4 regions of the Yersinia enterocolitica subsp. enterocolitica genome follow, and region 3 is predicted to be linked to each of the others. Evidence: predicted binding sites of a transcription regulator. Region 3 holds the regulator's gene; each other region holds the start of a gene.

Region 1 (7,631 bases), 3.6 Mb from region 3:
GCGTGCTCGGTTTGCTACAAGCACGTCAGTTGAACCTGTTGCAGCTAGGAGATGAAGAAGCGCACTACCTCGGCGTCAATGTAAAGCAAGCCAAACTGCGCTTGCTGTTACTCAGCGCTATTTTGATTGGTGCCGCCGTCGCTGTCAGTGGCGTTATTGGTTTTATCGGGTTAGTGGTACCGCATCTTATCCGGATTCGGATCGGGGCTGACCATCGCTGGTTACTACCCGGCGCTGCGCTGGGTGGAGCTTGCCTGTTACTGACCGCCGATACACTAGCTCGAACTCTGGTCGCACCGGCAGAAATGCCGGTCGGGCTAATCACCAGCCTACTGGGTGGCCCTTATTTTCTGTGGCTGATTTTACGTCAGCGGGAGCAACGCAGTGGTTGATACGGCAGTGGTTGATACGGCGCTATTAGAAGCGAATCAGCTTTCCTACCATGTACAGGGGCAAAAGCTGATTAATAACGTTTCGCTACAAATTGCCAGCGGCGAAATGGTAGCGATTATCGGGCCAAACGGTGCGGGGAAATCCACTCTGCTACGTTTATTAACCGGCTATCTCGCACCATCTGAAGGTCACTGCCAGTTGCTCGGTAAGAACCTCAATAGCTGGCAGCCCCAAGCATTAGCCCGAACCCGAGCGGTGATGCGCCAATACAGCGATTTGGCCTTTCCATTCAGTGTTAGCGAAGTGATTCAGATGGGCCGAGCCCCTTATGGGGCGGCGCAAAATCGTCAGGCGTTACAAGAAGTGATGGCGCAAACCGACTGTCTGGCACTGGCGCAGCGGGATTACCGCGCACTGTCCGGAGGCGAGCAACAGCGGGTTCAACTCGCCCGTGTGTTAGCGCAACTGTGGCAACCGGAACCGACCCCGCGCTGGTTGTTCCTTGACGAACCAACTTCCGCATTGGATTTGTATCATCAACAGCATACCCTGCGCTTATTACGCCAGCTCACCCTTGAGGAACCCCTGGCGGTGTGCTGTGTGCTGCATGATTTGAATCTGGCCGCACTCTATGCCGATCGTATTTTGCTGTTAGCACAGGGCGAACTGGTGGCCTGTGGTACACCAGAGGAAGTGCTCAATGCCGAAACACTGACCCGCTGGTATCAGGCTGATTTGGGCATTTCGCGTCACCCTGAAAGCGCCCTGCCGCAAATTTATCTGCGCCAATAATCTCAAGCCAAACCAACCTCAGGTTGGTCAGACTGCTGACAAACCTCGACGACTCGATATTGTAAGGTGAAGACAGGTAGAAGAGTAAAGCGTCCGCGCCACGGACGGCGCGGCTCGAGCCCCCAGGGAGGGGTTTACGGCGTCTTTACGATCTGCCTGTTTTCACCGTTACGGGTACTTTGTCATTAACCTCACCAACCCCAGGTTGGTTTGGTTTTTCTGTCCCTATCGACAGCCCACCCTCTTCCAGCAATTCGTAAATTGTCTTACCCACTTTTTGCACGGCGCGTTCAATTTCAGCCGTCATCGGTTTGCTGTAACTCAACCGCAAACAATTACGATATTTACCTGAAGCAGAGCTGATAAATCCGGCCGCCACCTGTACACCTAATGGCAACAAACAGCGATTTAGGCGCAAGCTATCAAAACCATGCGGCAATTCGACCCATAACATAAAGCTGCCTTGTGGCCGACTCAAACACGTATTCGGCGGGAAATACTTCATCACCCAACCGGTCATAATGTCGCGATTACGTTGGTATTGGCGGCGCATCCGACGTAAATGCTGCATGTAATGGCCCTGCTTGATAAATTCAGCCATCGCCAACTGTGGCAATGACGCAACCCGTCCGGCAGAGATGTATTTCATGTGTAACGCTTTATCCAAATAGCGCCCCGGAGAAATCCAACCAATACGTAAGCCCGGTGCCACCGTTTTTGAGAAAGAGCTGCACAACAATACCCGCCCATCATCATCAAATGAGGCAATAGTCGGTGGGCGCGGATATTGATAAGCCAGTGCGCCATACACATCATCTTCAATAATGGCGATGTCGTAACGCTGGGCGAGGGTCAATAATGCCTTTTTGCGCTCATCCGGCATATTGTAGCCCAGAGGATTATTGCAGGTCGGCGTCAGTTGCACAGCTTTGATCGGCCATTGATCCAAAGCCATTTCCAAGGCTTCCAGACTGATCCCCACCACCGGATCGGTTGGGATCTCAATCACCTTCATGCCCATCCCTTTTAGGGTTTGCATCGCGCCATGAAAACTGGGGGAATCCACCGCCACAATATCACCGGACTGGCAAACGGCACCTAATGCAATAGCCAGCGCACCGTGGCATCCGGAAGTAATAATAATATTTTCAGCTGATTGATGATTACCACTGTCGAGCATCAGGCGGGCGATTTGTTCACGTAATACCGGCGAGCCGTAAATATTGTCGTATTCCAGCACTTCTTCACTCTGATGAAGACTCACCCGGCTCAATAAACGACTGAGGATTTTAAGCCCAGGGCCAGAAAGATCTGGTGAGCCAGCCCCCAGATGGATAACATCTTCCTGATCACTTTTTTGTAAAAATGCCAGCGTATTTTCCCACTGCGAAATCTCGACCGGCCGCTGTGCATGGGTGCATGTGGCGGGTAAGGAGGGCAAATTTGAACTGCAACGCACGAAATAACCCGACTTCGCCCGCGCCTCAATCAGCAAGCATTCTTCTAGCTGCCGATATGCCTGCTGTACAGTGCTAATACTCACCCCATGCTCGCTACTCAAAAGTCTGACCGAGGGGAGCCGCTCACCGGCGGCATAAAGCCCTGCTTTAATTCGCTGACTAAGAATATCGGCCAGTTGTTGGTAACGAGTCATTGGTATCACCTGATAAATGAGTAAGAAGCAGTACAGATGGCATAGAATTGCACCATTCAGTTGATATATCGCATATCTGTATGGAAATAATAGTCCTAATTTGCATCTGTAATGTTTTGCGCCAAAGTTTCATGCTAATGGCTCACCTACTGACGGGGAGTCGATGATGAATAATATAATTGAAGATCAAATAGATGAATGCTGCTCGTCAACTGTTCGAGCTGCAAAAAATCGCCAAAATATTTTTATTCAATTATGGCGAAAAGCATACAGATATTCGTATCAATGGAATGAGCGGCGTAAAGCAGCCAATATCATGGCAAGATTGAATTCAGATCAGCTAAAAGATATTGGCCTGAGCCGAGAGGATATTAAGCGAGATTACAGCCGCCCGTTTTGGCGCTGAGAAGAAATAATGTGATAAATAGCCCGCAGAGATTGCGGGCTATTGAAGAATATAGGGAACCGGTTAGAAATCGTAGCCCACTGTTGCTTGTACTGAGCGCTCTGCGCCCCAGTAGCAATACGAGGTGCTATAGCAAGCGGCGACATATTTTTTGTCTGCGATATTATTCACATTCAATTGAACAAACGCGCCTTTCAACGATGCAGCCCATGTCCCTAAATCAGCACGAACAGAGGCATCACCCAAGGTATAAGAGGGTACACGCAAGGTATTGGCATCATCTGCCCACTGCTTGCCAATGTAACGAATACCCGCCCCCACATTGATGCCGTAACCCGCCTCATATTGCGCCCACAGCGATGCCATATTGGACGGTGCTAATACCGGTGTATTACCATCATTGCCATCAATTGCATCTTTGAATTTCACGCGATTATAGGTATAACCGGCAATCACACTCAGCCGGTCACTAATCTGACTTCTGGCTTCCAATTCCAGCCCTTGTGAATTGACCTTACCTGCCGGCACATAATAAGTCGCCGGTACTGCACGGTTTGCCACATCATTTTGAGTCAGGTCATATAAGGCGGCGGAATAGAGCGAAGTGCTGCCCGGCGGCTGATATTTGATCCCCACTTCATACTGCTCACTGGTCATCGGTTTCAGCAGTTTTTGCTGTGCATCCGGGAATAAACTTGGCGTAATAGCCTGGCTGTAACTGACGTATGGCGAAATACCGCTATCAAAACTGTACAACAGTGACGCACGCCCACTGGCGTGGTTATCTGTACGTTCATCGGTGCTATTGGCAGTGTTATTAATATTTTCCGTTTTCATCCGATCATAACGACCGGACAGATTCAGGTGCCAATTATCCAGTGTCATTTCGTCTTGCAGATAAACGCCACTCTGTTCATAGCGGCGGCTTAAATAGGATGTATTAATGCCGGGAGTGGTCAGCAGATAATCGCTATACAGTGTCGAACCACCTGAAACACCGGTATAGGGATTTAACGGCGTGGCGTAGGCACTGTCACTGCGCAGATTGTTGCGGAACTTCTGGAAATCAACGCCCAGTAATACTTTATGTTTAACCGCGGCGGTAGCGAAATCCGCTTCCAGTTGGTTATCCACCGCAAACGCATTAAGCGAGGAGTCTTCGCCAGAATAATAGCGATTCATCAGAGTACGGTCGCTATTCCAACCCCCTTGGTAAACTTGCTCTAACTGAGTATTGGAATGGGTATAGCTGGCGTTTTGGCGGAAAGACCAAACATCATCAAACTTATGTGAAAATTCATAGCTATAGATTTGTTGCCAGCGCTTAAAGACATTGTGGTTACTTTCGCCATCAAAGAAGCCGCGACTCAACTTTTGCCCATAAATGCTGCCATCAGCCGGTACCGCACTGTGGTAACCGCCGGAAGGGTCTTTTTGCAAATTAGCGCGCAGTAACAACGAGGTATTTTCATCGGGTTGCCACAATAATGACGGAGCAATCGCATAGCGCTCTTCGCGCTGATGGTCATACATGGTGTCGCTGTTACGGGTTATCCCGGTCAGACGGAACGCCCAATGTTCAGATATCGCGTCGGTATAATCAAATGCCGCAACTTGCGTATTGTTATTACCGGCCGTCAGGCGGAAATGACCTTCAGAAGTAAACTGTGGGCGCTTGGAAGTCATCATTACTACGCCACCAGGGATGCTCTGGCCATATAACGCAGAAGATGGGCCTTTGATAACATCAATACGCTCAAGGAACCACGGGTCCACTTGCAGCACATTATAACTGCCACCATCACTGAGTAAGCGCAGCCCATCAAGGAAGGTATTGTTCACATCACCGCCGTGGAAACCGCGCAAGGCGACAGTGTCATAACGGGTTGCACCACCGGAAAAACCAGTGAAGACACCCGGCGTGTAATTCAGCGCCTGATTAACTGTTGCAACGTTTTGATCGTCCATCTGCTGGCGGGTAACCACTGATACGGATTGTGCCGTCAGGATGAGCGGCTGATCAGTTTTGGTGGCCCCTTTAGTGGTGGTTGCGGTGTAACCAGAGGTGGGTAAATCGGCTTCATGGCCTGCTTTAGCCGTCACTTCTATCGTATCGTCAGCAATAGAGGCTAAGGGTATAAACATAGCCAGTGAACATAAAATAGCGGAGCGCTTTATTATAAAAGCCGAGAACATAGTTATCTTCCCCAGAGAATGAGCATATAAAATAGATGGTTATCAATTAGCATCCATTGCTATTTTCGCCCGGCAAATACCCTTGCCTGTGCGCCACATATCGTGGGTCCATAAGTTCAGGGCACAATTTATTAAATGAGAGTAGTAATTACAATGATAATTATTATCTTTAATATTTAATTTAGGAAAGTGATTATCAGAGTAAGATTATTCAGTAACTCGCAGGGTGTGCCACAATAAGTATCAGGCAAGCATACCTACACAAATTAATGGGTTAATTGTGGTATTCACATTCGGGCTGACAGGTTTTATGAAAAAGAACGAGCACGTTGTTTCACTTCGACATTACCCTCTATTCTGTCTGTTATTCACACTGATTTGTGCATCACTCACCGTGATGTCAACTACAGGTTCGGTCTTGGCGGCGACAACATCAGAGACAACCACTGAAAACGATGAAGAACCGGCGAAACCGGCAGTATCTGTACAATTAATTAGCTTACAAAAACAGCTAGATAAGCTAAAACAAAATGTCTCTGTTAGTACATCAGATAATCAGCTAAACGCGTTGAATGAAACAGCAATAGCGCTAGTGAAGGATGTTGATATTCTTCTGGCAGAATTGAAGCCCAAGCGGGAACAACTACAAACACAATTAGATGTTTTAGGCCCGCCGCCTGCCGCTGGCACACTTACAGAAACACCGATAGTGGCCCAACAACGCCGAGCGCTAAACACTCGTAAAATACAATTAGAAGGCCAGCATGATCAGGCCCTGTCTATCAAGGCGAATGCGGAAAACCTGGAAACACAGATTATCGCCTTGCGGCGAACGGCACTGAAATCACAAATTGCCTTAAATTCCGGCAGTATTTTGGGGGCTAAATTTTGGGCACCGATTGTCAATCCCAATACCGATGATGACAAGCGACTGAAGGATTTTATACAAGAGCTAACCGATACCTGGAATGCTGCCTGGCAGCCCGAATGGCGTACCGGCACGGCAATATACCTGCTGCTGGCACTGTTGATCGGTGCATTGGGCTTTAAATTCCTCGACAAATTGACGGGCTGGTTTTGCACCAAGTGCCTACCTCAAGGCCCATTGCGCCGCAGTTTTATGGCCTCAGCGACCACCTTGTACACCGTGCTGATCACGGTCACCATAGCGCAATGTATCATCCAGGCATTCACTCGCACGTCGGATGTCTCGCAGGTGGTGATGGACTTTGCGCTGGCTTTTATTCAACTGATGTTTTTCTCTGCGTTAGTGGCAGGCCTCGGGCGAGCATTCTTATCCAACCAGCGCCCCTCATGGCGTTTGCCCGCTATTGCCGATGAAGTCGCCGCCTCCCTCAAACTGTTCCCTCCTCTATTAGCCAGTTGCATCATGATTTTTGGTGCTATTGATCAGATGAACAATATGATCAATATCAGCGTATCAGGAACCATTTTTGGCAATGGGATATCGGCCCTATTAGTGGCACTGACCGCCGCCATTATTCCACTACGCGCTAACCGAATACGCCGTAATTTGGTGGTTAATGGCGAAAAGCCAGAAGCTTATTCCACCTTAGCCGGATTGATTCATCTGGCTATTGGCATTACGGCAATAGCGATATTACTTTCTTTGTTAGTGGGATATATCGCACTGGCGAAATTCTTAAGTTACAAATTGGTGTGGGTTTGCCTGGTACTCTCCTGCTTATATTTACTGACCCATCTCTGTGTTGATTTGGCGGAAAGTCTATTTTCACCCACCAGCAGTGCTGGCAAAGCGATTAAACAGACGCTAAATATTGATGATCGTCATCTGGCCCAAGTCGCAACACTATTATCAGCCACCAGCAAAGTGACACTGATATTATTGGCTATTATCGCACTATTTAATGGCTCCTTTGGCTCGACGACACCGGTTTCGCTGTTACAAAAAACCGTGGAACTATTAGGTGGGGAAGGGCTGGAAAAATTAAATATCGTCCCGACGAATTTATTTAATGCCGCACTTTGCCTGCTCATCGGGCTATATGCGCTGAATGTCGCGCGACGTTGGTTAAGTAATGAGTTTCTGCCCAAAACCCAGATGGATACGGGGATAAAAACCTCGGCGGTCACTCTGTTCAGTAATATCGGTTATGTGTTGGTGATTCTGCTGACTTTATCGGTACTCGGCATTCAGTGGAATAAATT
Region 2 (7,631 bases), 810 kb from region 3:
AGCCATAATCTGACCTATGGCATGTTTGGCCATGTGGATGCCGGTGTGTTGCATGTTCGTCCGGCGCTGGATATGTGCGATCCGCAACAAGAAATGCTGATGAAGCAGATCTCCGATCAAGTGGTGCAACTGACGGCGCGCTATGGCGGCTTATTGTGGGGAGAACACGGTAAAGGCTTTCGCGCGGAATATAGCCCCGAGTTCTTCGGTGAGGTGCTTTACCATGAGTTGCGCCAGATAAAATCGGCATTTGATCCCGATAATCGACTGAACCCCGGTAAAATTTGCTCTCCATTGGGGAGTGATGCCCCGATGATGAAAGTCGATACTTCTGACAAACGCGGTACTCTCGACAGACGTATCCCGCTCTTTGTCAGAACTTCATTCCGTGGGGCGATGGAGTGCAATGGCAACGGATTATGTTTTAACTTTGATGCTCGTAGCCCCATGTGCCCGTCGATGAAAATAACCGGTGACCGAATCCATTCGCCAAAAGGGCGGGCCACTTTGGTTCGGGAATGGCTACGGCTGTTATCCGAACAAGGGGTTGATCCGGTGGCACTGGAAAATGGGCTGGCGACTCAGCGCCCCAGCTTGCGCGGGTTGATTGAAAAGACGCGTAATACCTGGCATGCCAGTCAGGGAGATTATGATTTCTCACATGAAGTGAAAGAAGCGATGTCCGGTTGCCTGGCGTGTAAAGCTTGCTCGACGCAATGCCCGATAAAGATTGATGTGCCGGGTTTCCGCTCCCGTTTCCTACAGTTGTATCACACTCGCTATCATCGGCCACTGCGTGATTATGTGGTCGCTGGTGTAGAAGACTATGCCCCGTTGATGGCGAAAGCGCCTAAAGTGTTTAACTTCTTTCTCAAGCAACCGTGGGTTAGTGCGTTAAGCCGCAAAAGCATCGGCATGGTGGATCTTCCGTTACTTTCCAGCCCAACTTTGAAGCAGTCATTGTCCGGTCACTATGCCAGCACCATGACACTGGAACAGTTGGAGAAGTTGCCGGATTCAGAGCGCCGTCAGCATGTTTTGATAGTGCAAGACCCTTTCACCAGCTACTACGATGCTCAGGTTGTCGCCGATTTTGTCCGGCTGGTGGAGAAGCTCGGTTTCAATCCGGTGTTACTGCCGTTCTCGCCGAATGGTAAAGCACAGCATATCAAAGGGTTCCTGCAACGTTTTGCTAAAACGGCGCGGAAAACTGCTGATTTTCTGAACCGCATTGCTTTATTGGGGATACCAATGGTCGGGGTTGATCCGGCGCTGGTGCTCTGTTATCGCGATGAATATAAAGAGATTCTGGCGGATTCCCGTGGTGACTTTAATGTGCAACTGGTGCATGAGTGGTTACATGAGGCATTGGCTGAACAGCAAGAGCAACAAATGACCGGTGAATCCTGGTATCTGTTTGGCCATTGCACCGAAACTACCGCACTGCCCGCCAGTAGTCAGCATTGGGCTGCGATATTCTCCCGTTATGGAGCCAGGCTGGAAAACGTCAGTGTAGGATGTTGTGGCATGGCTGGAACTTATGGTCATGAAGCGAAGAACATCGATAACTCGTTAGGTATTTATGCATTATCCTGGCAACAGGCATTGCAAAAGCTGCCAGCAAAACGTTGTTTAGCTACCGGTTATTCTTGCCGCAGCCAGGTTAAGCGTATTGAAGGCAACGGTATACGACATCCATTGCAAGCGCTACTTGAATTGGTTTAAGATTTGCCCGCTATTAACATTTCTGCAACTTCAAGTAGGCAGGGGCCCCAAACTAATTGAAGTTGCAGGTAGGCAGCAAAAGAGCTAATCCCGATGAGCTGACACCCGTCAGTGATTTGGGTTAGTGAGAGCAGCTAACACCGCTGCAACGCCAGGTTAGGAAGGGAAAAGGATGCTTTGGAAACGCACTGCAACGCTGGAACAGCTAAATCAACAGAGCCAAGGCTGCATGGTCGGGCATCTGGGCATAGAATTTACTCGATTATCCGATGACGAACTGGAAGCTACGATGCCAGTAGATAATCGGACAACTCAACCCTTTGGTCTGCTGCATGGCGGGGCGTCAGTGGTGTTGGCGGAGTCACTGGGTTCGATGGCTGGGTATTTATGTACCACTGAGGGGCAGAACATCGTGGGGTTGGAAATCAATGCCAACCATCTAAAAGCGGTAAAGTCAGGAAAAGTGCGCGGCTGTTGTCGTGCTATTCATGTTGGCCGCAGTCATCAGGTTTGGCAGATTGAGATTTTTGATGAACAAAACCGCCTGTGCTGCACCTCTCGTTTGACCACTGCGGTATTATCATCGCCAAAATAACCTCTCTAAAAATAAATATATATTGCTCAGCGCCAATTGTGGGCCTTGAGCAATATCATTCATGACCACATCTTTCTATTGCTTACCTTCTGATCTTGTGTGGATACCCTAAATCATTCGAGTTGTGGGAAAGCGGCAATTGAGTGACAAATCGGTCGGCAACTGATTTGAACAGCATTTATGCTAGCCCGCAGGGTGAGCCTCAAGGATGAGCTTACTTACTTTAAGGTTAACGACAAATAAGTGATTCGGGGTACGAGAGCCGCCAACGCACATGCAGCTTGGAGTATGAAGGGTATATCTGATAAATGCGGCGAATCTCTCTGATAGGTTCCCCCTGAGGGGGTTTTCAGCTAAAGTTAATGGAGAAATAGGTATTTTTTATGAATGTTTAAAAATACAGAGATTAGCCGTAATTAACCTCTGATATAGCAAGGGATTCAGGCATCGCTGTCGTAATTACTGTTTTATTTCATGGCGATAAAAGTGTGTTTGTTTACCCAGACTTCTCCGGCCATCGCAGCATGCTTCTTTCGTTGCCGCCTCATTTGAGGTCTAAACGGCACTTTTCTTAATATCCCTGCAAAACAAACGGTTGAAGTGATAATTATTATCACTACCATTGTGAACAATCTGTGTTGATTTACCCATAATCAGCCAGCTAATTATTAAGAGATAAAAGGTGGGGCATATGCAACAGGAATCCGTCGGGACATTTTCGCTTGATGATAATGTTTGGCAAGGCGTTACGATCACCGACAGCGCCGCGGCGCAAATTACACGGCTCATGCAACAGGATCCTGAAATAAAAGGGTTGCAGCTGGGGGTCAAGCAATCCGGTTGTGCCGGTTTTGCTTACGTGATGGATATGGCTAAGGAGCCAGCCAGTGATGCTTTGGTTTTCGAGCATGGTAGTGCCAGACTTTACGTACCGCTAAAAGCAATGCCGTTTATTGATGGCACCGTAGTGGATTATGTCCGCGAAGGGCTAAATCAGATTTTTAAATTTAATAATCCTAAAGCTCAGCACGCCTGCGGGTGTGGCGAGAGCTTTGGCGTTTGAGCGATGTAAACGAAATGACACGAAGCAATGTAGAAGTTCCAGATGATGTGCAGGCTTGGGTCAGCGATGGTCGCTACAAAGAAGGCTTTTTTACACAACTTGCGACTGATGAGCTGGCGAAGGGCATCAATGAAGATGTGATTCGCGCCATTTCTGCCAAGCGTAATGAACCGGAATGGATGCTGGAGTTTCGCCTCGGGGCTTATCGCAGTTGGTTAGAAATGGAAGAACCGCATTGGCTGAAAGCGCATTATAAAAGTCTGGATTATCAGGATTACAGCTATTACTCAGCGCCATCTTGCGGTAGCTGTGATGATAACTGCGGTTCGCAATCCGGCGCACTGCAGCAGTCATCAGCTGAAGATTCAGCCGCGCACACCATGAATGAGTACCTCACCGCTGAGGTTGAATCTGCCTTTGCCCAGCTTGGGGTGCCAGTGCGGGAAGGGGCTGAAGTGGCGGTTGATGCCATTTTTGACTCGGTTTCTGTTGCGACCACCTATCGCGGTAAATTGGCTGAACAAGGTATTATTTTCTGCTCATTCGGTGAAGCCATTCAGGAATACCCGGATTTAGTGCGTAAGTATCTGGGATCAGTGGTTCCCGCCAAAGATAACTTTTTTGCCGCGCTGAATGCGGCAGTCGCTTCTGACGGTACTTTTGTCTATGTACCCAAAGGGGTGCGCTGCCCAATGGAGTTATCCACTTACTTTCGTATCAATGCCGCCAAAACCGGTCAGTTTGAGCGCACTATCCTGATTGCCGATGAAGACAGCTATGTGAGTTATATCGAAGGCTGTTCTGCGCCGGTTCGTGATAGCTATCAGTTGCATGCCGCAGTGGTTGAGGTCATTTTGCACAAAAATGCAGAAGTGAAATACTCGACAGTTCAGAACTGGTTTGCGGGGGCTGACAGTACTGGCGGTATTCTCAACTTTGTGACCAAACGGGCGCTGTGCGAAGGTGAGGGTTCCAAAATGTCATGGACCCAATCTGAAACCGGTTCAGCCATTACCTGGAAATACCCGAGTGTCATTTTGCAGGGCGATAACTCTATCGGCGAGTTCTTCTCGGTTGCATTAACCAACGGCCATCAGCAAGCCGATACCGGCACCAAGATGATCCATATTGGCAAAAACACCAAATCAACCATTATTGCCAAAGGGATCTCTGCGGGGCACAGCCAAAATACCTATCGTGGGCTGGTTAAAATTTTGCCCGGTGCGGATAACGCCCGTAACTTCACGCAATGCGACTCGATGCTGATTGGCCCGGATTCCGGCGCACATACTTTCCCTTATGTGGAAGTGCGTAATAACACCGCACAGCTAGAGCACGAGGCGACAACCTCAAAAATTGGTGATGACCAACTGTTTTATTGCTTGCAACGTGGCATCAGCGAAGATGATGCCATTTCAATGATTGTTAACGGCTTCTGTAAGGATGTGTTCTCCGAGTTGCCACTGGAATTCGCCGTGGAAGCCCAGAAATTGTTAGCCATCAGCCTGGAACACAGTGTTGGTTGAGTCTCAGTTGAATAAGCATTTGCAGAGTTTTGCGCGCCTGCGCACCAAGGAAACTTATGTTAAGCATTAAGAATTTAAAAGTCAGTGTTGAAGGTAATGAGATCCTCAAAGGTTTGGATTTGGAGATCAAACCTGGCGAAGTGCATGCCATCATGGGGCCAAATGGTTCAGGGAAAAGTACCTTGTCTGCGGCGCTGGCCGGAAGGGAAGAGTATGAAGTCACTGAGGGTAGTGTGACATTCAAGGGTAAAGACTTGCTGGAACTTGACCCTGAGGCTCGGGCTGGCGAGGGGGTATTTCTGGCTTTCCAATACCCGGTAGAAATTCCAGGCGTCAGCAACCATTTCTTCCTGCAAACTGCCGTCAATGCGGTACGTAAATATCGCCAACAGGAACCGCTGGATCGTTTTGATTTCGCTGATTTTATCGAAGAGAAAATTGAGTTACTCAAAATGCCAGCAGACTTACTGACCCGTTCAGTGAATGTGGGTTTCTCGGGCGGTGAGAAGAAGCGCAACGATATCTTGCAGATGGCCGCATTGGAGCCTTCTTTATGCATTTTGGATGAAACCGATTCTGGTTTGGACATTGATGCATTGAAAATTGTTGCCAACGGGGTGAACTCACTACGCAATCAAGATCGCGCCTTTATTATTGTGACTCACTATCAGCGCATCCTCGATTACGTCAAACCTGACTTTGTGCATGTGTTGTATCAGGGGCGAATCATTAAATCTGGTGATTTCACGCTGGTGAAACAGTTGGAGGAGCAAGGCTATGGCTGGCTTACCGACCAACAGTAATATGCTGGAACAGCAACGTATTCTTGAAAAACAGCGCGCTGATGCGTTGCTACATTTTGGTCAATTGTTTAAACAGAATCAAAAGCTTAAACAGCACCAAAGTGATCAGAGTGCTGAGGCGACTGCACATTGGCAACAAGTGCTGCAATTGGGCTTTCCCAGCAGCAAGCATGAAGACTGGAAATACACACCACTGGAGCGCTTACTCGCGCACAACTTCAGTTTTGCCCCCGCAGCGGAAGTCACGGCGGCTCAGTGCGATGATCTCTCATTGATCAAAGATGCGCATCGTGTGGTTTTCATTGATGGGTTATATGCCCCTGAGTTGAGCGACCGCGATTGTGGCCCGTATCAACTGACACCTGCGACAGAAAATACCCCATTTCCTGCGGCTATTCGGTCGGAAGTTTTGTTGCATCTGACAGAGAGTCTGGCTCAGCAACGTCTGCACATTCGGTTACCCGCTGGGAAACACAGCGACAAACCGCTTTATCTGCTGCATATCAGCTCAGGTAAGGGTTCTGAGGTGGTGAATACCAGCCATTATCGCCATCATCTGGCGATTGAGGCGAGTGCACAGGCTGAGGTCATTGAGCATTTTGTTAGCCTCAATGAACAGCCGCATTTTACTGGCGCGCGGCTGACTATCTCAGTGGGTGAAAATGCTGAGCTGAGTCATTGCAAACTGGCATTTGAAACACCGCAAAGCTACCACTTTGCCCATAACGATTTAGTGTTAAGCCGCGATGCACGGGCCAAGAGTTACAGTTTCTTGCTCGGGGCGGGGCTGACTCGCCACAATACCAGCGCCCAGTTAAATGGCGAGGGTGCAACGTTGTCCATTAATAGCCTGCTGCTGCCAATTGGGCGTGAAATCTGTGATACCCGCACTTATCTGGAGCATAACAAGGGCTATTGTGAAAGCCGTCAGCTGCATAAAACCATAGTGCGCGAACGGGGTAAAGCGGTCTTTAATGGCATGATTAAAGTGGCTCAGCACGCCTTAAAAACTGACGGGCAAATGACCAACAATAACTTGTTGCTCAGTAAGTTAGCTGAAGTTGATACCAAACCGCAGTTGGAAATTTACGCTGATGACGTGAAGTGTAGCCACGGGGCTACCGTTGGGCGCATTGATGCGGAACAGCTGTTTTATCTGCAATCACGCGGTATCAATCAGGCAGATGCACAGCAAATGATTATTTTTGCTTTTGCCGCAGAATTGACCGAAGCCATTCATCACGCATCCATCCGCAAAGTGGTGTTGGCGCGCATTGCACAGCGGCTGGCTGGGGAGTCGCTATGAGTTTCTCTATTGGACAAGCCAGTATCGAACAGATCAGAGCCGATTTTCCACTGCTTAGCCGTGAAGTTAACGCTCAGCCGTTGGCGTACCTGGACAGTGCTGCCAGTGCGCAGAAACCACAAATAGTTATTGATAGAGAGCTTAACTTCTATCGTGATGGCTATGCGGCGGTTCATCGTGGCATCCATACCTTGAGCGCCGAAGCGACTGCGCAGATGGAAGCGGTGCGCAGTCAGGTTGCGGGCTTTATTAACGCAGCCTCTGCCGAAGAGATTGTTTTTGTCAAAGGCACCACCGAAGCCATTAATCTGGTCGCTAACAGCTATGGCCGCCATGCTCTCAAAGCCGGTGATAGCATTATCATTACTGAAATGGAGCATCACGCCAATATTGTACCGTGGCAGATGCTGGCCAAAGATATTGGTATCGAAATTCGTGTCTGGCCGCTGACGGCAACCGGAGAGTTGGAACTTACAGCGTTGGCAGGGCTGATGGATAACACCACCAAGCTGTTGGCGATAACCCAGGTGTCCAATGTGCTGGGAACAGTGAACCCGATTAAAGAGATCGTGGCGCAAGCTAAAGCGGCGGGCCTGGTGGTGCTGGTGGATGG
Region 3 (7,631 bases):
TATGTGCTCATTGTCATACTTTGAATAATTAGCTTCATTTTTGATTGATAATTCGCGTCGCGAAAAATAGTCTGTATTCCAGCAGTAATCTTCACCAGTGTGTATTTCGACAGCGAAGTTGGTTTTTTTATGAACAACTGCTGGTGGGATTTCTTCCCAGCAAAACTTTACCCACTAGGGTTTTTTGAGGCTAAACCTGTGAGCTGTGGTGGACACAGGGGCGGCACTTTAAATGTGATGTCAAAGAGGAATTTTTTCATATGGTTACGCACGGTGCTAAACGTAAAACATTAGCGCTCGCAGTCGCGGGTGCATTGTTAGGAACGGGGTTTATGGCAGCCCCAGAGGCCAAGGCAGAAGGCTTTGTTGATGATTCATCACTGACGGGTGGTATTTACTATTGGCAGCGTCAGCGTGACCGTAAGGATTTAACGCCAGGTAGCGCAGAGTATGGCAAGTATGTCGCTAACCTGCACCACTCCACATTTAACGCCAATCTGGACTTCTCTTCCGGTTATGCCGCAGATATGTTCGGTATCGACTTAGCCGCTTTCGGCGCAGTTGAAATGACCAACAGTGGCCCAGCGGCACCAAACGAAATTGGTTTCAGTGATGCCAAAACCCGTTGGGACGAAAAATGGACCGGCGATAAGAGTGGTGTGAGTATTTACAAAGCCGCCGCCAAATTCAAATTAGGTGATTTCTGGGCGCGTGGTGGTTATATCCAACCCACTGGTCAGACCCTGCTAGCCCCACACTGGAGCTTTATGCCGGGCACCTACCGCGGTGCTGAAGGTGGTGCGAAATTTGATTTTGATACGGCGGGCGCATTGTCCATGTCATACATGTGGACTGATGAATATAAAGCGCCGTGGTATCAGAACATGTACAACTTCCGTCAAGCTGATGGCAAAACTGGTATCAGTTATCTGCACTCAATTGGCGCCAAATATGACTTTAAAAACAAGCTAGTACTGGAAGCAGCATTCGGTCAAGCCAAAGATTACATGGATCAATACTTTGCGAAAGCCTCTTATGCTTTCCCGGTTGCGGGTAATGATCTGCGGACGTCTTATCAGTTCTATGGTGCAAAAGACAAAGTTGATGGCGGCTTCAAAGATGTTAATGACGTCTATGACGGTCTTGCCTGGTTGCAAGCATTGACTCTGGGTTACACCACCGGGCCATTTGATTTGCGTCTGGAAGGTACCTGGGCCAAAGCTGACGGCAACCAAGGCTACTTCTTGCAACGTATGACTCCGGGCTACGCCACCTCCAATGGTCGCTTAGACGTGTGGTGGGATTCGCGCTCTGACTTTAACGCCAACGGTGAAAAAGCGTTGTTTGGTGGCGTGATGTATGACCTGAAAAACTGGAATTTGGCCGGTTGGTCAGTCGGGACTTCCTATGCTTATGGTTGGGATGCCAAACCGAGCACCAACCCAATTTATGACCAAAATACCCGTTTGAAAGAATCTGCATGGAACTTTGACATTCTTTACACCCTGCAAGAAGGCCGTGCTAAAGGCACATTATTCAAACTGCACTACACCATGTACGACAACCACACCAACATTCCAAGTTATGGTGGCGGTTTCGGCAACGTATTCCAGGATGAAAAAGACGTTAAATTCATCGTGATTGCACCATTTACGATCTTCTGATTTTTCCCCTTTTGATTGCCATCCCCGGCCGCTGTGCCGGGGACATAATGGAGTGCCACCATGAAAAAAATCCTTTTTATCATCGCCGCAGTCATGGGATTAAGTGCTTGTGCCCCACAAACTCCCATTCAGCCGGAAGACAGCAAACTTAAGCAAGCATACAGCGCTTGTATCAATGCTAGCGAAGGTCAACCAGAAAGGCTGATCCCTTGCAAAGCGGTACTGAACGTTTTGAAACAAGAGAAGGCGCATCAAGCCTTTACCGACAAAGAAACAGTACGGGTACTGGATTACCAGCGCTGTATTGATGCGGCCCACACTGGCAATGGTCAAGCCTATGACGCGCAGTGCGGCAAACTTTGGCAAGAAATTCGCAACAACAATTGATTTAACAACAATTGATTTAACAATAATTGTTTTAACAACGATTGATCTAACAATAATTCTGTCAGCGGCAATACTTCAGTAGCGACTTTGGCAGCGGTTATTCATTATGGATGAGGTTAGTGATGAACAAATTCAGATTAAATGCGTTAGCGGCAATCACCGCAACCTTTGGCTTGATGGGCGCTGCCCATGCAGATGCCGCCAATCAACAGATTGTTGATCAACTCAGCGCTTTGACAGTTAATTATAAAGTGTTGGATAACCGCGCAGCTGAAAATGGCGTAGATTGCGCCAAGTTGGGAGCTGACTGGGCATCATGTAATAAAGTAGTGATTACTCTGACCAATACTGGGGATGAGATCAAAGGCCAGGACTGGGCCATTTACTTCCATAGTATTCGTCAAATTCTCACCGTAGATAATGATCAGTTTAAAATTACTCACCTGACGGGTGATCTACATAAAATTGAACCTACCGCCAAATTTACTGGTTTCCCTGCCAATCAGGCGGTTGAAATCCCGATCACCGGCGAATACTGGCAGTTATTTGCCACCGACTTTATGCCGCGCTGGTATGCCACTTCGGGTGATGCAAAACCAAAAGTTCTGAAAAGTACTGATACTGAAGATATTAATGAATATCTGACTCAGTTTACGGGCGATCAGTGGAAGCGTACTAAAGACGACAATAACGTATTAATGACACCGGAATCTCGCTTCGTCAAAAATGAGGCCGTGAAAACATTAACGGCAGCTAACCTGCGCGGGCAGATTATCCCGACACCAATGGAAGTGAAGGTTCACCAACAAGATGCCGATTTGAGTCAAGGTGTGGCGCTTGACCTGAGCACTTTGCCCAAACCGGCTGCTGAGGCGGCGGCGCAGCGTTTTGCATTACTTGGCTTGAAGTTGGGTGCAACGGGGTTCCCGATTAAAACCTTGATTCAGCCGTCTGCCTTTAAAGGTGACTTAGCCGTTTCAGGCGCATATGAGCTGAAAATCGGTGAAAAGGGCGCGCAAGTGATTGGTTTTGACCCAACAGGTGTGTTTTACGGCCTGCAATCCATTCTTTCTTTAGTACCGACTGATGGTAGCAAGAAGATTGCGACATTGGATGCCAAAGATGCGCCACGCTTTGAATACCGTGGTGTTTTCCTGGATGTAGGGCGTAACTTCAAAACTAAAGATGCAGTATTGCGTTTGCTTGATCAGATGGCCGCTTACAAGCTGAACAAATTCCACTTCCATCTGAGTGATGATGAAGGCTGGCGTATTGAGATACCAGGCCTGCCAGAACTGACCGATGTGGGCAGCAAGCGTTGCCACGATTTAACGGAAAACACCTGCTTACTGCCGCAATTGGGCTCAGGCCCGGATAGCAATAATTTGGGCTCGGGTCACTTTACCCGTGATGATTACATCGACATTTTGAAATACGCGAAAGCCCGCCAAATTGAGGTCATTCCTGAGATTGATATGCCCGCCCACGCGCGTGCAGCCGTCGTCTCGATGGAAGCTCGTTACAACAATTTGATGAAGCAGGGTAAGGAAAAAGAAGCCAACGAGTTCCGCCTGGTTGACCCGACAGATGATTCCAACACGACTTCTGTTCAGTTCTATGAACGCAAAAGTTATCTCAACCCATGTCTGGATTCGTCTAAACGTTTTGTCGACAAAGTGATCGGCGAAATGGCGCAGATGCACAAAGAAGCCGGTATGCCATTGACCACCTGGCATTTTGGTGGTGATGAGGCGAAGAACATCCGTCTGGGGGCAGGGTTCCAGGATAAAAATGGCACCATTGAGCCGGGCAAGGGCATTATTGATAAAAGTGTGGAAGATAAGCCGTGGGCTAAATCGCAAGTTTGTCAGGATATGGTCAAGCAAGGCAAAATTCAGGATGTTGAGCATCTTTCCAGCCACTTTGCGATTGAAGTCAGCAAGTTGGTGAATGCCCATGGCATTGAGAAAATGCAAGCCTGGCAAGATGGCCTTAAAGATGCCAAGTCGTCGAAAGACTTTGCCACTAAACGTGTTGGCGTTAACTTCTGGGATACTCTCTATTGGGGCGGCGCTGACTCAATCAATGATTGGGCCAATAAAGGCTATGAAGTGGTCGCGTCGAATCCGGATTATGTCTATTTCGACATGCCATATGAAGTTAACCCAAATGAGCGCGGTTATTACTGGGCGACTCGCTTCAGCGACGAAGCCAAAGTCTTTAGTTTCGCGCCGGATAATATGCCACAAAACGCGGAAACATCGGTCGACCGTGACGGTAATCATTTCAGTGCTAAAAGTGATAAACCTTGGCCGGGTGTGCACGGTATTTCCGTTCAATCATGGAATGAAACAGTACGAACTGATGAACAAATGGAATACATGATTTTCCCTCGAGTATTACCACTGGCCGAACGTGCCTGGCATCGTGCGTCTTGGGAGCAGGATTATAAAGCCGGTCGTGAGTACCAAGGTGGCGTAACGCATAGGGTTGACACCAAGGCGTTGAGTTCCGATTGGCAGCGTTTTGCCAATATTATGGGCCAACGTGAATTGGCGAAACTGGATAAAGCCGGAGTGGCTTATCGCTTGCCAGTTCCAGGGGCGCGAGTTGTTGGCGGGGAATTGGAAGCTAATATCTCCTTACCGGGTCTGATTATCGAGTATTCCACTGATGGCGGAAAACAATGGCAGCAGTATGATGCCAAAGCACAACCGAAAGTCAGTGGCGACGTATTGATTCGTTCCACCAGCCCGGATGGTAAACGTAGTAGTCGTGCGGAGCCGGTTAAGGTTTGATTATTGCTGTCAAAGTGCTGTGTCTGATGTTAACTCCTGTTTGCTGAGGTTTAGGTAAACACTATTAAGTGAAGTTGAGTTGATGGTTTTCCCCCGGCAAGTCCGGGGTTTTTTTTGTTTTAAATTTATGGAGGTAGCAATAGGGTGTATACCCAAAGTCATTGGAATTGCAGATAAGTGGGGTGGCAAGCGAATAAATCACCTACGTCAGTGATTAGGGGGAATTAGAATAACTAACAACCCAGCGGCTTCAAGGGTGAAGGGTATAAATAAGAATGACCACCTGACTCCCAACCGAGTTGCACTTGGGTAACTGAGCGGGAAAGGCGGCCATCTTGCGGATTATTTATTTCAGCAGCGCTTAAAATCTTTATAAGTCAACGCGATAAAACGACATTATCTTTTATCGTGCGCAGATTCATTTTCACGGCAATCGCCGCTTTCACAGTGGCCGTACAGATACAGACTGTGATTGGTCAGCTTGATACCATGTTGTTTAGCAATTTCACGTTGAAGCGATTCAATGGATTCATTACTAAATTCGATCACTTTGCCGCAATCCAGGCAAATCAGATGATCGTGATGATGTTGCTGCGTCAGCTCAAAGACTGATTTGCCGCCTTCGAAATTATGGCGGGTAACAATACCGGCATCATCAAACTGGTTCAGTACACGGTAAACCGTTGCTAAACCAATTTCTTCACCGATATCGATCAGCTTTTTATAAAGATCTTCCGCGCTGACGTGATGGCACACCGGATCTTGCAACACTTCCAGAATTTTAAGCCGTGGCAGTGTTACTTTAAGGCCTGCGTTTTTTAAGGCTTTGTTGTTGTCAGTCATGCGGATTCAGTCCTGTTACTATCGATTCAAATTAAGGCTGTTCAGCCTATGACATCCGTGGCGCAATATTCTCAATTGCGTCTCATTATAGAACTGCTAGCCCCAAATGAAAACCGTGGTTGTTAACAAAGATATAATTGCACACTTTGCCCGATTAATCATGCAATGTATTGATGAATGGGATTGTTGCATAATTTAAGTATATGACTGCAAAGTATAAGGTTACAAATTTGTAGCAGTTTATTTTCATTTTGCACGGATGAAAGTGCGGATTTGTGGGTGGCTTAACAGAGTATAACCAGAGGGATAGAAGCAACGGAAACGCGTGGCAATATTAAATTTCATCCCCGCGTTTCCGACATGACAAATTAACCGGTAATTTCGGCCAGATTCAGTTCTTCGCTGATCTGTTTTACCCAAGCTTCAACGCGCTCATTTGTCAATTCTGGCTGACGATCTTCATCAATGGCTAAACCAATAAAGTGATCGTCATCCGCCAAGCCTTTAGACGCTTCAAAGTGGTAGCCAGCGGTTGGCCAGTGACCGACGATAGCAGCACCGCGTGGTTCGATGATATCGCGCACGGTTCCCATCGCATCACAGAAATATTCTGCATAATCTTCCTGATCGCCACAGCCAAATATAGCCACCAATTTGCCGTTGAAATCAATTTCTTCCAGTGTCGGGAAGAAATCATCCCAATCACATTGAGCTTCACCGTAATACCAGGTTGGGATGCCGATGAGCAGAATATCAAAGCCTTCTAAATCTTCTTTAGTGCTTTTGGCAATGTCGTGAACCTCAGCAACATCTTTACCCAGTTGCTTTTGGATCATCTTGGCAATGTTTTCGGTATTGCCAGTATCGCTGCCAAAGAAAATGCCTACAGTTGCCATATAACTTAATACCTTTTAAATTCAAATTGTTATGCAAATTACTGAGCGTTTGGCCCAATAATATAACACATGTATAGGGCCATATAGTGCCAGAAAACCTCGTCCGGCCGATATCAAGATTATGCGATATTAAATTTTTGTGAGTGGCTCAACCTTATAACCTCATTGCCGATAACAGCGGTGTAACCGAATGGTTGCAATTTGCAGTGAAGGAGAACAAACATGCAGTTTTTAAGAAATATTTCTATCAGAGCCGCGTTACTTTGGGTGCTTGGGGCATTTTGCCTGCTATGGGGCGGTGTATCTGGTTATACGTTGCTATCGCTGAATCAACTGACTCAATCCTCTAATGCTAATAGTGTGTTGGTTGAAAACATGAATTTGGTCAATCAGGGGACGGATCAATATTTTCGGATGGTGACACGTCTTGCCCGCTCAGTCGATTACCGTCAGAGCGGCAATATTGCGGATGCAGATAAGGAACTCAAATCATCCAATGCAGCACTTGAAAATCTGAAACAGAAGTTGGCGCAGTTTAAAGCCATTGACCATGCACAGATTGATCCTACATTGGTAAATGGGGTGATTGATGGGTGGAGCGGATTAATTGATCAAGGTGTCACTCCGCTGTATCAGGCGGCAATGGCGAACAATAGCGCGGCCTATCAGGATTTAGCTAAAAAGACAGTGCCAGCGCTGAGCCGGCAATATGGCTCTGTTGCGGAGAATTTTAATCAAGCTGCATCCAAGGCTATCGGGGTGGCTAAAGAGCAGTTTGCTCACCTGACAAAAGTGAGCAGCATGACATTAATTTCTGCTTTAGTGGCCGGATTAGTGATTTTACTGGCAACCGATCGCTACCTGTTGGCTAACCTGGTTCGCCCATTGGATGATATTCGTGCACATTTTCGCGTGATTGCTTCCGGCCAGCTGGGCCAGCCCATTACCGATTTTGGTCGTAATTGCGTTGGCAAATTGTTTCCGCTGCTACGTGATGTGCAAGCCAGTTTGGCCAATACGGTAAAAGCTATCCGCAGTAGCAC
Region 4 (7,631 bases), 570 kb from region 3:
TTCCCGAATAATTTTAAGCTGTTGGAAATTCATACTTTGCCCCTTTCATTCTGATTGATGTACAGAATCGCGGGGATAATAGAGACAAACAAATACAAAAAAACCGTTGTTTATGCTTTTTTGTACTAAGCAAAGTTAATGGCTTACACCAAAAGTCAGATAAAGCCGAAAGATTGAAAAATAGGCTTAATTATCAAAAAAATAAAGATTTATAGAAAATAACCAACTTCACGCAAGTTAATACACAAGAATAAAATCAGCTATATTAAATAACTTTTTAATATAGCACTTTGCCGTTAGACGCTATTTTGGGGCAGTGCTAGAATCGGCCGATTAAATTTACCTGCAAAGACTATTTGTCAGTCTCTTCATACCCGTTGAGCCGGTTCAGGAGTTATTCATGCCGTTGGCTATTATCGCGCTGACCATTGCTACATTTGGCATTGGTACCAGCGAGTTTGTCATTATGGGGCTATTACCAGAAGTCGCCCATGATCTCGGGGTCAGTATCCCTAAAACCGGAATGTTGGTATCAGTCTATGCTATGGGCGTGGTCATAGGTGCTCCACTGTTGGCCATTGCAACAGCGCGAGTGCCGCGTAAATCCACCTTATTGGGTTTAATTGTTTTATTTATTATCGGCAATATCCTGTGTGCCTTGGCTGAAACTTATAACTTGCTGATGGCTGCACGTATTATTGCGGCATTGTGTCATGGCACATTCTTTGGATTAGCTTCAGTGGTCGCCACCGATTTGGTTCAGCCCAATCGCCGTGCGCGGGCAATTGCATTAGTGTTTATGGGGGTCACGCTGGCAAATGTGCTCGGTGTGCCATTGGGCACGGCTATTGGGCAAGCTTTCGGCTGGCGTGCTGCATTCTGGGGAGTTAGCGCCATCGGTATTGTCGCCATCATCGCCGTGATCGCCTGGTTACCTAGCAATATTCCGATGAAGAAAATCAGCCCGAAATTAGAGTTCAAAACGTTGATGCAGAAAAAAGTGCAAACAGCTTTACTGCTATCAGTGTTAACCAATACCAGTCTGTTTACCGTCTTCACCTATATTGCCCCCCTGCTGCGCGAGGTTACCCGTGTCTCTGAACATGGCGTCACCATTGTCTTGCTGATCCTCGGCGTTGGATTATCCATTGGCAGTGTGCTGGGTGGTCGCTTAGGTGATAAAAATCTGGTCGGCTCAATGACACGTCTGATTGTCATTTTGATAGGTATTCTGCTGGCATTGCATTACACCATTGGTTTTTACCTACCGGCAGTTCTGACCTTGTTCATCTGGAGTATTGTGGCTTTTGCCCTTTGCCCAATGTTGCAGCTATTAGTGGTGGATCAAGCCAGAGATGCTCCTAATCTGGCATCAACCTTTAATCAGAGTGCATTCAATTTAGGTAATGCTTTGGGGGCCTGGCTCGGTGGTACCTTGCTGGCATTTGGCTTGCACTTACAACAACTCCCTCTTGCCGCGATGGCGGTGATGATTGTTGCACTGGTGACCATGTTACGGCTACGCATGCATTTCCGCCGTGTGGCTATCGTGCAACCTATCCGCTAATTCTTCGGTAAATCACTTTTTTGCCCTCCCACTCTGGTGGGGCAACTCACTCTTTTCGTTTTCCTTACATTCTATTCATGCAAATAATTATCATTAACATTGGTTGGTGATATAGTTTATGCCTTGATAAGCCGCATCCATGCTGCTGACGAACCAGAATAAAACGCCATAAGATAAGAAGGATAAACTGTGACCACAGAATCAACCGCAGCAAAACCCAAATACCGTCCAACCCCTCCGCGCCTGGTACAAGTCAAAAAGGTGGTAGACACTTCCCCACACCTACGCCGAGTCACTTTCTACAGTCCGACATTGCACAATTACCCGGCAGATTGTGCTGGTGCACATTTAAAAGTCTTCCTGCCATTAGCACACCAAACACAGCCGGAACTGCCGGTGCTTGGTGAGAAAGGCCCACAATGGCCAGCAGCAGAAGTACGCCCGATTGTTCGAACCTACTCGGTTCGGGCCATCAGACCTGAACGTTGTGAGATAGACATTGAATTTGCACTTCATGACCACAGCGGCCCAGCGGTTAATTTTGCCCGCAATGCTAAATCAGGTGACTGGATAGGCATTACCAATCCAGGCGGCCCTGAAACCATGCTGCCAGCGGCTGAATACAGCTATCTGGTGGGTGACCCCTCTTCATTACCTGCTATCGCGGCCCTATTAGAAACATTACCCGCCGATGCGCAGGGTCATGCCATTATTCGTGTCGATACCCCACAGGATGTGCTTAATCTGGTGAAGCCGGCAGGTGTTGAACTGAGTTGGGTCATTGGTGGTACTGAAAAAACCGATGAAGTTATCACCCAATTCTGCGCACTTGAACTGCCGATGGAGGAAGCTACATTTTGGCTGGCCGGTGAAGATCGGATGGTGGTGCAGTTACGCCGTTATCTCCGGCGTGAAAAAGGCTGCGAACGCCAACAACTCTATGCCGTTCCCTATTGGCGTGAAGGCCTCAATGAAGAAGACTATCATCACCAACGCCATGAAGTGATGGACAATCTTGACGACTAGATCTTATTAATATCTGTAAAATCAATGGACATTATCCTCTGATGTCCATTTTGCTGACTCTTTTTTTACCTTTCCTCGTTAAAACCTTGTAAATTTCCTGCGACAATTCCCTGTTATTTGTTAGTCTTAAAGCTACTTAGCCTGCAATATGGCGCTTAATTATCGTTAAATGGCTCTAATGCCCGTTTAATGCAGTAAAGTTATTAGGAGCGTGCTCGAAATGAAGTCGCAAAATGATCCTGGCCGATCTAAATCTCGCCATCACGAATACTCCCTTATCCTGCCTATTATTGCGCTGGTTATTCTTAATATCTGGGGTGATACCAGCAATTTTGCAGCGGTAATCGTTATCAACATGATTGCACTGGTCGGTATTCTAAGCAGTGCTTTCAGTGTGGTACGTCATGCTGACGTTTTGGCACACCGTTTGGGTGAACCCTATGGATCATTGATTCTTAGTCTGTCGGTGGTGGTGCTGGAGGTCAGTTTGATCTCAGCGATGATGGCAACAGGTGATGCCGCCCCCGCTTTGATGCGCGATACACTCTATTCCATCATTATGATTGTTATCGGGGGATTGGTGGGTGTGTCGTTGCTGCTCGGTGGACGTAAATTTGCCACCCAGCATGTCAATCTGGTCGGTATCAAACAGTATCTGATGGCTATCTTCCCACTGGCTATCATTGTACTGGTATTACCAAGTACCCTGCCCGATGGCAATTTTAGCGTGGCACAATCACTGGTAGTCGCCGCGATTTCGGCGGCGATGTATGGTGTTTTCCTGCTGATCCAAACTAAAACCCACCAAAGCCTGTTTGTCTACGAACATGAAGACGAAGGCGATGACCCAAGTGACCCGCATCACGGTAAACCGTCATCTCACAGTAGCCTGTGGCACACATTTTGGCTGTTGATTCATTTGGTTGCGGTAATTGCAGTGACTAAATTTGATGCCAACCCACTGGAAGCGCTGCTGACTGAGTTAAATGCACCGGCTAAATTTACCGGCTTCCTGATTGCTTTGCTTATCTTGTCACCGGAAGGGTTGGGTGCATTAAAAGCAGTATTGGCAAATCAGGTGCAGCGCGCGATGAACCTGTTCTTCGGCTCGGTGCTGGCCACGATTTCCCTAACTGTGCCAGCGGTAACCTTAATTGCCGTACTGACTGGGCAGGAGTTGAACTTTGGCCTGGAAGCGCCACATATCGTGGTCATGGTCAGTGTCTTGATTCTGTCGCAAATCTCATTCTCTACCGGCAGAACCAACGTGCTCAACGGCACCGCCCATCTGGCCTTGTTTGCCGCGTATATGATGACGATTATGTTGTAGCGATGGACTAAGCTGCTGATAGCTCAGTGAGTGAAGGGTTTACCGCACCCAGGGGCACTTCGGTGGCTTACGCACTTGTATTTGAAACCAAGAGCGGCCCCAACGGCACGATTCCCCTTCATTTGACTTTATCAGTAATCTGAAAGGGCAAGCGCTATAAACGCTTGCCCTTTTTTATCGGGTCATCCATTCATAACCTTGAGTTATGAATAGGCATTCAAGGTGTGTTGGCAGAGTGCAGAGCGGACACAGTCCTGTTTATCAAAGCGAATAATGCCAATCATTTCATCCTCAGCAAAACGCTCCAGTGCGTCGCTAAGACCTGATTTCACCCCACGCGGCAGGTCGCACTGAGTGATATCACCATTCACGATAACAGTGACATTTTCACCGAGGCGGGTAAGAAACATTTTCATTTGGCTGGCGGTCACGTTTTGTGCCTCATCGAGGATCACCACCGCATTCTCAAAGGTACGCCCGCGCATATACGCAAAAGGCGCAATTTCGACTTTACCGATTTCCGGCCGTAAACAATATTGCATGAAAGAAGATCCGAGTCGGCGCAGCAGAATGTCATACACCGGGCGGAAGTAAGGCGCGAATTTCTCAGAAATATCACCGGGCAAGAAGCCCAAGTCTTCATCTGCCTGTAGTACAGGTCGCGTCACAATTATCCTATCTACTTCTTTGTGAATTAATGCTTCAGCAGCCTTGGCCGCGCTAATAAAGGTTTTACCACACCCTGCTTCACCGGTGGCGAAGATGAGCAGCTTACTTTCTATGGCTGATAAGTAATGACCTTGAGCTTCCGTACGCGCCTGAATAACGGAGGTATCACGGCTATCCCGTGCCATACCTATTGATTCAACACCGCCCATTTGCACTAACGATGTCACGTTTTCTTCCTCACGCTGACGATGACTACGTGAATCACGTCTAATAACGCGTTTCGCTTCACGACGAGCTTTGATCACTGCTTTCTGTCTTCCCATAGTGGCACCTTTCAGTTTGATTCAACTACCGCAGCAGGAAAGCCTGCGCGATTATGTTTCACATACAGATGCGGTTTTGGCTTCCTTTGCAGCCAATAATAGCCAATGAAAATGCGAATAGAGTCGACACCCGGTTCAATAGCCGGAGGGAAACAATATCGCAAGGGGAGTTATTACGTGATGTTGAAACCAGGGACGGGAATACGGGTGACGATAATATATTAGCAGCACATGATGAGGGTAATACTGGCATTTGAGAGTCGGAGTTTACGCCCTCGTAACAACGAGTTGCCTGGATAAAACTTTGGTTTTTTCTTAACAGCCCAATCATGGACTTTACCATTAGCGATCCCCGCAGTGATAGATAACAGCCTAAGCTGTGCACCGTGTGAAAAATACCGCCAGATGATTACAGTATAATGACACTCTTAAAATTCGCGATATCAAAATGTAAAAAAATATAACTTTTTAGTTTGCTCATTTTTTACTCTAATTACTTTTAATATCGCGCTATATCATTTTATAAGCATTAGCGACTGATTCTTAAATCTTGTAAATGCGTCTTTTGCTTGCCTTGGCTATCAAAGTTTCCCATCGCTAACCAATCGTTAAATGCCTGTTTAATTAATGGCCATTCCTGGTCAGTAATGGAATACCAATTGGTATCTCTGTTGCGCCCTTTAGTCACAATCGCCTGCCGAAATTGCCCTTCATACTGAAAACCAAATCGCATTGCCGCCGCATTTGAAGGCCCATTTAAGGAATCACATTTCCACTCACAACGACGATAGCCTAATTTGTCGAATACATAATGTAATAGCAAATAGATGGCCTCAGTGCCCGCTGAGTTGCGTTTTAAGCGCGGTGACCAATTAACTGAGCCAATCTCAATCACACCATTCTTTTCATCAATTCGTTGTAAGCCAACCGTTCCTAACGCCACATCGGCTTGCGCATCCATTACGGTATAATGCAAAGCATCTTTCGCATTAATTAATGTTTGCAGGTACTGCTGGAAATCATTTTCACTCTCTGGCCGCTCACAATAAAAATAGGTCCAGTCACTGGCATCAAGAATCAGGTGATATGCCTGATACAAAGATGCTTCATGTTTATCTGAGTCAACAGGGGCCAAATAGCAAAAATGCCCGGGTAAAATTTCTCGTTGAGGCCGCAACGCTGATTGCCACTGCGGTAATTCTGCACCAATAATTTGTCCGAAAGGGTTTTGATTCACTGTGTGCTCCCGTTGTCATGCCGCTTCCATAGGAATATTCATTATGACTGCCCGTAACAATACCGGCTAAATCATAGCAATATATAAAGAAAGGGGGGGATTAAAAGTGAAGTTTGGCACGATTAACTTAGGCGGAAATAACATACTGGTTGGTTCTGAATACCTGATATAAGCACAGGGCGGCCTGCTATCAGGTATTCAGCGGTGATTGCTTATCACCCTCGTCGCAAATTAACGACCGGTGCAACTTCGGGAAGTTGTAACCCTTCTTTGACTTCCAACAGTTGCCCATGCTCATCGTTATACAAGGTGAGACACGAACCAGCTTTTAATTGGGCAATCATCTCTCCCGTCATTTCCATGCTATCGGCGAGTTCATTATCATCCAAATGAGGACGGTGCCCACGGCGCTCAACCTGAAAACGTATCTGGTTATATTTGGCCCAAACAATCAGCACAATGGCATTAAATGCCGCAATGGCTGCATATAGCGCCAACGTCGTCAGACCGGCCAAAATGTACATTCTAAACGGGATCGGTCCCATGTTTGGGGCGCGGTGGATCATATCCAAAAAGCCCTTCACAAACAGGAAGATAAAACCGAACCAGGCCAAAGCGGTAATGATTATATCAATTAAGCGCGGTAGCAGGCGCTGCTCAGTATGAATCAGAGGCGCACTCATGGTTTAACCCTCCCGATCCCGCGGTCTGGGCTGACCCAGCGCGCACGTTTACGTTTGGTGTTCAGCATCACTTTTGGGAACGAAACCACGGTGGTGAACAAACTTAGCATCCAATAAACCATTGGGTACCAAATAATCCAAAATAGTGAATTACCCAGTTTAGGCTCATAGCGCCGTTCAATCACCAAACTGATAGCAAACTGCAACAGACAGGTTAGTGCCAATACCATGCCGGTAAAGGCTGGCGGGAACACAGTCTGCACATGAATGCCTGGTGGTAAGGTAATAACCAAGCCCAGCAGGAACAGGATGATACTGAACAGGTAAGTAAAGGCCCAAGTGATAGACAGTGAGTATTCAAGGAACAATAGCCACATCCGGCGATTACGCCAGCGCCACAGCTTGAACATATTCTTCAGGAAAACCTCTGCCCCACCCTGCGCCCAGCGTAGGCGCTGCTTCCACAAACCCCCTAAGGTTTCTGGCATCAAAATCCAGCACAGACCCCGTGGTTCAAAGAATACTGACCAATGTCTTATCTGGAGTTTCCAACTGATATCAATATCTTCAGTTATCATATCCGGACTCCAGTAACCGACATCCGCCAATGCTCTACGGCGAAAAGCAGCCACTACGCCAGAAACGGTAAAGACTTGCCCGTAAACCCGTTGAGTTCGTTTAATCAGCCCAATGATAGAAGAGAACTCCCCTACCTGAACCCGGCCAATCAAGGTCGAACGGGTACGGATGCGTGGGTTACCGGTTACCGCTCCGGTCCGCGGGTTAGCAATTAATG

What was found. The regulator Fur, encoded in region 3, represses iron uptake genes when iron is present. The targets are predictions, from matches to a motif close to ATAATAATGAGAACNACTATCAA.
Positions count from the first base shown of each region.
Region 1: FGL26_RS17685 (TonB-dependent siderophore receptor) is a predicted target of Fur. The motif match lies at 5,595-5,617, and genes of this name have one in related genera.
Region 2: sufA (Fe-S cluster assembly scaffold SufA) is a predicted target of Fur. The motif match lies at 2,921-2,943, and genes of this name have one in related genera.
Region 4: FGL26_RS03200 (siderophore-interacting protein) is a predicted target of Fur. The motif match lies at 1,645-1,667, and genes of this name have one in related genera.

Region 1 is NZ_LR590469.1:3,730,222-3,737,852, reverse strand. It holds gene FGL26_RS17705 (FecCD family ABC transporter permease) at 1-392, shown strand, start outside; gene FGL26_RS17700 (heme ABC transporter ATP-binding protein) at 385-1,185, shown strand; gene FGL26_RS17695 (aminotransferase-like domain-containing protein) at 1,331-2,839, opposite strand; gene FGL26_RS17690 (DUF1127 domain-containing protein) at 3,006-3,245, shown strand; gene FGL26_RS17685 (TonB-dependent siderophore receptor) at 3,309-5,441, opposite strand; gene FGL26_RS17680 (DUF3772 domain-containing protein) at 5,860-7,631, shown strand, end outside.
Region 2 is NZ_LR590469.1:932,387-940,017, forward strand. It holds gene ydiJ (D-2-hydroxyglutarate dehydrogenase YdiJ) at 1-1,725, shown strand, start outside; gene FGL26_RS04335 (hotdog fold thioesterase) at 1,898-2,320, shown strand; gene sufA (Fe-S cluster assembly scaffold SufA) at 3,012-3,383, shown strand; gene sufB (Fe-S cluster assembly protein SufB) at 3,398-4,909, shown strand; gene sufC (Fe-S cluster assembly ATPase SufC) at 4,966-5,712, shown strand; gene sufD (Fe-S cluster assembly protein SufD) at 5,687-7,018, shown strand; gene sufS (cysteine desulfurase SufS) at 7,015-7,631, shown strand, end outside.
Region 3 is NZ_LR590469.1:117,509-125,139, forward strand. It holds gene chiP (chitoporin ChiP) at 261-1,664, shown strand; gene chiQ (ChiQ/YbfN family lipoprotein) at 1,725-2,051, shown strand; gene FGL26_RS00605 (beta-N-acetylhexosaminidase) at 2,174-4,849, shown strand; gene fur (ferric iron uptake transcriptional regulator) at 5,246-5,692, opposite strand; gene fldA (flavodoxin FldA) at 6,061-6,588, opposite strand; gene FGL26_RS00620 (methyl-accepting chemotaxis protein) at 6,811-7,631, shown strand, end outside.
Region 4 is NZ_LR590469.1:691,381-699,011, reverse strand. It holds gene cbl (HTH-type transcriptional regulator Cbl) at 1-33, opposite strand, end outside; gene FGL26_RS03205 (MFS transporter) at 401-1,567, shown strand; gene FGL26_RS03200 (siderophore-interacting protein) at 1,757-2,593, shown strand; gene chaA (sodium-potassium/proton antiporter ChaA) at 2,814-3,923, shown strand; gene phoH (phosphate starvation-inducible protein PhoH) at 4,127-4,915, opposite strand; gene FGL26_RS03180 (GNAT family N-acetyltransferase) at 5,445-6,152, opposite strand; gene pgaD (poly-beta-1,6-N-acetyl-D-glucosamine biosynthesis protein PgaD) at 6,368-6,835, opposite strand; gene pgaC (poly-beta-1,6-N-acetyl-D-glucosamine synthase) at 6,832-7,631, opposite strand, start outside.